2 regions of the Methylobacterium sp. 37f genome follow, and region 2 is predicted to be linked to the other one. Evidence: predicted binding sites of a transcription regulator. Region 2 holds the regulator's gene; the other holds the start of a gene.
What was found. Region 2 encodes LexA, which represses DNA repair genes until DNA is damaged. Its sites were predicted from a motif close to TGTTCNNNNTGTGTTCNG; they were not measured.
Positions count from the first base shown of each region.

Region 1: a site for LexA is predicted at 1,755-1,772, ahead of uvrA (excinuclease ABC subunit UvrA). Genes of this name have one in related genera too.

Region 1 is NZ_JAGHKN010000001.1:197,058-200,474, reverse strand. It holds gene uvrA (excinuclease ABC subunit UvrA) at 1-1,633, opposite strand, end outside; gene J7U37_RS01010 (nitrate- and nitrite sensing domain-containing protein) at 2,152-3,417, shown strand, end outside.
Region 2 is NZ_JAGHKN010000002.1:32,034-35,450, forward strand. It holds partial or broken gene J7U37_RS01590 (ComEC/Rec2 family competence protein) at 1-770, shown strand, start outside; gene lexA (transcriptional repressor LexA) at 764-1,516, opposite strand; gene J7U37_RS01600 (calcium-binding protein) at 2,079-3,368, shown strand.

The DNA of each region.
Region 1 (3,417 bases), on a different contig from region 2:
TGAGCCCGGAGCCGATCTGCGAGGCGAGGCGGATTCGCTGGCTCTCGCCGCCGGAGAGCGAGCCGGAGCCGCGCGCCAGCGTCAGGTATTCGAGGCCGACATCGATCAGGAAGGTCAGACGGTCGCGAATTTCCTTGAGGATGCGGAAAGCGATCTCGTTCTGCTTGTCGGTGAGCTTACCCGGCAGATCCGAGAACCAGGCATGGGCGTCGCGCACGGACAGCGCGGTGATTTCGCCCACATCCTGCATCGCGACCTTGACCGAGAGCGCTTCGAGCTTCAGGCGCTTGCCGCCGCAGGTGGCGCAGGGCGTCTCGCTCATGAAGCGCGCGATCTCCTCGCGGGAGGTATCGCTCTCTGTCTCCTTGTAGCGCCGCTCGAGATTCGGGATCACGCCCTCGAACGGCTTGTTGACCTCGTAGGCCCGCATCCCATCATCGTAGGCGAAGCGCACCGCCTCGTTCTGCGTCCCATAGAGGACGACCTCGCGGGCTTTGGCGGGCAGGTCGCTCCACGCGGTCGTGGTCTTGAACCCGTAATGGCGCGCCAGCGCGTCGAGGGTCTGTCCATAATAGGGCGACGTCGATTTCGCCCAGGGACCGACAGCGCCGCGTTTGAGGCTTAGCTTGGCGTCAGAGATGACGAGTTCCGGGTCGATCCGCATTTCATGGCCGATGCCGCCGCAGGTCGGGCAGGCACCGAACGGATTGTTGAACGAGAACAGACGCGGCTCGATCTCCGCGATGGTGAAGCCGGAGACCGGACAAGCGAAGCGCGACGAGAAGGTGATGGGCTCGCGCGGGGCTTCGCCCTCCGGCGCGTCGGCAAACTCGATCAGGGCGATGCCATCGGCCAGTTCCAGGGCGGTCTCGAACGAATCGGCCAAGCGCGCGGCGATGTCAGGCCGGACCACGATGCGATCCACCACAACGTCGATGTCGTGCTTGAGCTTCTTGTCGAGCTTCGGCGCGTCGTCGATGGGGTAATACTCCCCGTCAATGCGCAGGCGCTGGAATCCCTTCTTCTGGAACTCCGCGATCTCCTTGCGGTACTCGCCCTTGCGGCCTCGAATTACCGGCGCGAGCAGGTAAAGCCGGCTCTTTTCCGGTAGGGCCAGCACGCGGTCGACCATCTGGCTGACAGTCTGGCTCTCGATCGGCAGGCCAGTCGCAGGCGAGTAGGGAATGCCGACCCGCGCCCACAGGAGCCGCATGTAATCGTAGATCTCGGTGACGGTGCCGACCGTCGAACGCGGGTTCTTCGATGTGGTCTTCTGCTCGATCGAAATGGCCGGTGAGAGGCCGTCGATCTGATCGACATCGGGCTTCGACATCATCTCCAGGAACTGCCGCGCATAGGCCGAGAGCGATTCGACGTAGCGGCGCTGCCCCTCCGCATAGATCGTGTCGAAGGCGAGCGACGACTTCCCGGAGCCCGACAAACCGGTGAAGACCACCAGCCGATCCCGCGGGATCGTCAGGTCGATATTCTTCAGGTTGTGCTCGCGCGCGCCGCGCACCGAAATGACCCGCGCATCGCGCGCCGCCGCCCCGTCGAACAATGCCTCGATCTTGGCTTCGACCTTCTCGGCCTCGGCTTGCGATTTCTTGGCGGCGGCTTTGGCTTTGGCCATGGAGTCTCTTTGGAAGGTCTGCGGTGCGGGACCCGGCACGTCTCGGAACGACCCGTTCGCCGCATGTCGGGCGCAAGGCAACCGCGGGCAAGGCGCACACCGCGCATATCGGCTCTTCAACTAGAACAAAAAGCGTACAACCACAATATCGGCGGCCGCCGCCAGAGACCGCGCCGGATCAGTGGAACAGCGGTCGATCCACATGCCGGTTTCGTTGTCTCCGTTGCGCCGTCTCAAATCCGACAAAGGTCAAATGCGATCCAGTCTCCGCCTGACTCATCAGGACCACGATCGGGCGTAAGGACGGCGGCCATTCCTCGGCTTCAGTCATGAGCGACTACACGGAAGACACCAGGTTCTTGGAGGGAGCAACCCAGATTTCGCGGAACGCAAACGGCTCATCGTTACCAAATTTGCATCACTTATGACCAAATTTTCATCATATGATAGTAATGCAACGCAACCTTTACCCGATGAATGAAACCATTGCTGCATCGTCTTGCAAGCAGGTTCGTCTGATGTCCGCCGGTTTCACTTCATCGCTGCGCTTCCGAATCCTGCTCGTTGCACTCGCTCCCTGTCTCGCCTTCGCGGTGGTGGTCGGTCTTGCCATCACCGAGCGGATGAGCCTGCGGTCTCAGATGGGGCAGGTCGAGGATCTTGTCGGGATGGCGGGTCGGATCAGTGCCTTGGTGCACGAGACTCAGCGGGAACGTGGAGCCTCCAGCCTCTTCCTCGGCGCGAAGGGCACCAAGTTCCGGGCGGAACTGGATGCGCAGCGCTTGCGCACCGACGCAGCTCGCACGGCCCTCGATGCAGGCCGGGCCGGCATGGATATCGGAGCCTTCGGCGCAGGCGTCGCTCGCCGGAGCGAGGCCTTGACTGCCCAGATCGCCGCCATTGGCCCGCATCGCGCGGCGGTCGATGGCCTGATGCGCACGCCGGCCCAGAACATGGCCGCCTATTCCGGCGTGATCGCCAGCGCCCTCGACCTCGTCCGCGAAGTTTCCCAGGTGGCCGCCAGTGCCGATCTCGCCGGTCGCATCGCCGCCTATTCGTCCTTTCTCGCCCTCAAGGAACTCGCAGGCCAGGAGCGCGCCACCGCCTCAGCGATCTTCGGCGCCGGACAGACCGATCTCGCGGGGCATGAGCGCTTGGCGGGCCTGAGTGCAGGCCAGACCACCTACGAATCCCTGTTCCGCCTCGGAGCAGGTTCGGCCCAGGCAGCGTTGCTCGATGGCGCCAAGACGGCTGCTCCGGCCCGCGAGGTCGAGCGCCTGCGTCGCATCATTCTCGACACGATCCCGGGAACGGCCCTGTCCTTCACCGATGCGCCCGCCTGGTTCGGCGTCGCCACGCAGCGCATCGACAGCCTGAAGACCATAGAGGACCGGCTCACCGCCGATCTCGGGATGGCAGCCGCGGATGCCCGCGCCGAAGCTGAGCGCAGCGTCCTGCTATGGGTCGCGGCCGGTATCGCGACGCTGGCTCTGTCTTGCGGGCTGGCCTACGCTTTCGGAACGGCCATCGCCCGTCCCCTGACCCGGATCGCCAGCGCGCTCACGGCGATTGGCCGCGGCGAGCAGGCCGGGGCAATTCCGCGGAACGGAGCGCGCGAGGTCCGGGCGATCGCTGCGGCGGCCATCGATTTCGAGGCCAGCGTCACCGAGCGCCGCCGCATCGCCGGGGAGGCCGACCAGTTCGCCGCGAAGGCCGCTTCGGTCCGCCGGGCCGAGATGGTCGCACTTGCCGATCGCTTCGAAGCCCAGGCCAGCGGCATCGTG
Region 2 (3,417 bases):
GCGGAATGCTGTCGATCTCGACCTGGATCGCGGGCTTCGGACACGCCGTCGTGGTGGTGCCGGCCTTCGGGGCGGGGGCGTTGGGGCTGCTGGTGGCCGGCCTCCTCCTGCTCACCCTTCCGGCCTCGTCCCTGCGTTGGCTCGGGTTGATCCCGGCGGCGATCGGCATCGTCTTCGCGGCGTCGCCCGATCGCTTCGACATCTACGTCGATCGGGAAGGCACCGGGGCGGCGATCCGGGATCGCAGCGGACACCTCGCCACTCTGGGGCGTCCGCCGGCCTTCGTGCTCGAACAATGGCTGAAAGCGGATGGCGATGCCCGGAAGGCCGGCGCCGTCCCGGCCTTTCCGGACGCCCGGTGCGATGGCCTCGGCTGTACCCTGACCCTGCCGGATGGGCGCAGGGTCGGCCTCGTCACCGACAAGCGCGCTTTCCCGGAGGATTGCGCCCGGGCCGACATCCTGATCAGCCGCCAATCGGCCCCGCCGGGCTGCGCCGCGGCGTTCGTCCTCGACCGGACCTTCCTGGCGGCACACGGCGCGGCGGCCTTGCGCCTCACGCGCGAGGGCGCCCGCATCGTTACGACGCGGCGCCCGGGAGAGGCCGTTCCCTGGCGACCCGTGGCACCTGCCAACACGGACGCACCGGCGCGTGCCGCACCGGACATCGTGCCGGCAGCGCCGATCGGGCGAGCAAAGGACGCACCGGGTTCGCCCGGCGAAGGGCCGGGCGAAGGAATTGGCGAAGGGACCGGAGAAGAGCCTCAGTAACGGCGCACGAGACTGACGAGGCGCCCCTGAATCTGCACCCGATCCGGGCCGAGCACGCGGGTCTCGTAAGCCGGATTGGCGGCCTCGAGAGCGATGGACGATCCCCGTCGGCGCAGGCGCTTGAGGGTCGCTTCCTCGTCATCGATCAGGGCCACGATGATGTCCCCGGTGTTCGCCGTGTCCTGCTTGCGGATCACCACGAGATCGCCGTCGAGAATGCCGGCCTCGATCATCGAATCGCCGCGCACCTCCAGGGCATAGTGCTCGCCACCCGCGAGAAAGTCCGGCGACATCGTCACCGAATGGCTCTGCTCCTGGATGGCCGAGATCGGCGTACCGGCCGCGATCCGCCCCATCACCGGGATCGTCACGGCCCGGCCGCTCTCGTCGGTCGCCTGGGTGGTCGGTAGGCGTGAGATGGAGGCGCCGGCCGGCACGCCCTTGCCCTTGCCGCCCTCGACCACGCTCGGGGTGAAGCGACGGACTTCCGCCGCAGGCGCGGTCCGCGCCGAGGCGGATTGACCGCCGAGGCTCTCGGGCATCCGGATCACCTCGATGGCGCGGGCCCGGTTCGGCAGACGCCGCAGAAAGCCCCGCTCCTCCAAGGCCGTGATCAGGCGGTGGATGCCCGATTTCGACTTCAGATCGAGGGCGTCCTTCATTTCGTCGAAGGACGGGGGAACGCCGCTCTCGCGCATCCGAAGCTGGATGAACTGGAGCAAATCCAGTTGCTTACGCGTCAACATGCGGAACACTCTTCGTTGGAGACATTGGCTGCGGCGGACGACCACAGAAACAAACCACGAACACGTTAAACGTTCCGCAAGTGTTCTGCAAGAGTTCCTCAAAGAAGGCGACATTCGTGCGCGGTGGCGCGCGCCCGATCCCAATTCAGGGCCGGTAGGGTTGGTCTGGTCACCGGTCACCAGAGCACCCGGACGCAACTCTGGCAATATCCGGATCGGGCGGAAAGGCCGCCAGAGCGCAGACCTTGCCCCGCGATCGACGGCGCTCAGGTTTCGTGCGCGTCGGGCAGGCATGAACCGGGAAGGCGCAAACCGGGAAGGCGCGAACCGGGAAGGCGCGCGTTTCTCGACTCTGTCGCACCCGGATCGGCCGTTCGCCGCATTCCGCAAAGGCACGGCGCGATGCGATGGACGGTTCGCGTTACGAAGCATCATACACTGCAAGCCTTGCCTCTCATCTCTCCTTAACCAAGATAAAACCCCGTCGTTGTGTCCTTTACTGCCTATAGATAGAGATTACCCTTATAGAAAAACGCCAGAACAACGACAAGGCCAAGCAAACATGTCGAAAATCATTGCGTATTGGGACAGTGAAAGTTCCCGCAATGCCGCTGGCGGCCAAGCAGACCTCATCCTGGCGACGGCGCAAGGCGCGGCGGATGGCTGGGCGAAACACATCCAGGGCGACGCCGTGATCGAGATCGCCATCGCGATGGGCAATTTCGCCGGCGGAAATGTCCTGGCCAATGCCGGTCCCAGCTATGCCTGGGACGGCCAGGGATGGACCTTCGCCCCGATCCTCGAAGCGCGCGAGGGTTGGGATGGCAATGGAGGCGAGGCGGACGGCAAGGTCACCCTGGGCCAGGACAAGCTCGGCGATCTCTTCTTCGATCCGCAGGGACAAGCCGGTGTCCCGTCCAACAAGATCGACGCGTTCGGGCTGTTCCAGCACGAGATCGCCCATGCCATCGGGTTCATCGATTTCCAGCCGGCCTGGTATGAAAACGGATCGATGGTGTATTACGACGAGAATACAACCACGGTCCTGGGTGGCCCTGCCAAGCTCGACGATGCGCGGGCGCATGTCTCGGGCGTCGAAGATCTGATGGACCCCTATTCGCCCTGGGGGTGGCGCCCGCAGATCTCGGATCTCGACCTCGCTCTCCTTCAGGACAAGGGCCTTCCGATCGCAACGGATCGCAAGGACCAGATCTGGCTCGGCAGCAAATCCGACACCTTCTCGGCCTTCGGTGGCGACGATTACGTCGAGGGCGGACGGGGCGACGATCACATCGACGGTGGGGCCGGCAAGGATTGGCTCTATGGCGGCGTCGGCAACGACACCCTTCTCGGGGGTGCGGGCGCCGACGGGCTCGATGGCGGCGAGGGCGATGACCTTCTCGAGGGCGGCACCGGCGCCGATCGGCTCTATGCCGGCCTCGGCGACGACAACCTGCGTGGCGACGCGGGGGATGACGTTCTGGAAGGTGGCGACGGCACCGATATCCTGAACGGTGGCGCCGGCGCCGATCTCATCATGGGTGGTCGCGGCGGCGACCGGGTTGCCGGCGGAGCCGGGGATGACACCTTCGTCATCACCTTCGGCGATCTGGAGACGAAGGGCATTCGCGACCTGATCGTCGATTTCCAGGGCGCGGGGCAATCGGGCGGCGATGTGATCCAGTTCAGCGGGTTCGCCGTCGCCTCGACCCTGGACCTCATCGGAACGTCCGGCAACGCGCGCGTCTACGAGGTTCACGACGCCGCGGGCGGGTCCCAGGGGCAGCTTCAGGTCAGCGCGGGTGGAGCCCTGGGCCCGTTGCTGACGCTGAACGACTTCCTGTTCGCCTGATCCGATGTCGCGGCGGCCTGCATCGGGCCGCCTCGAACGAGCCTCGCTC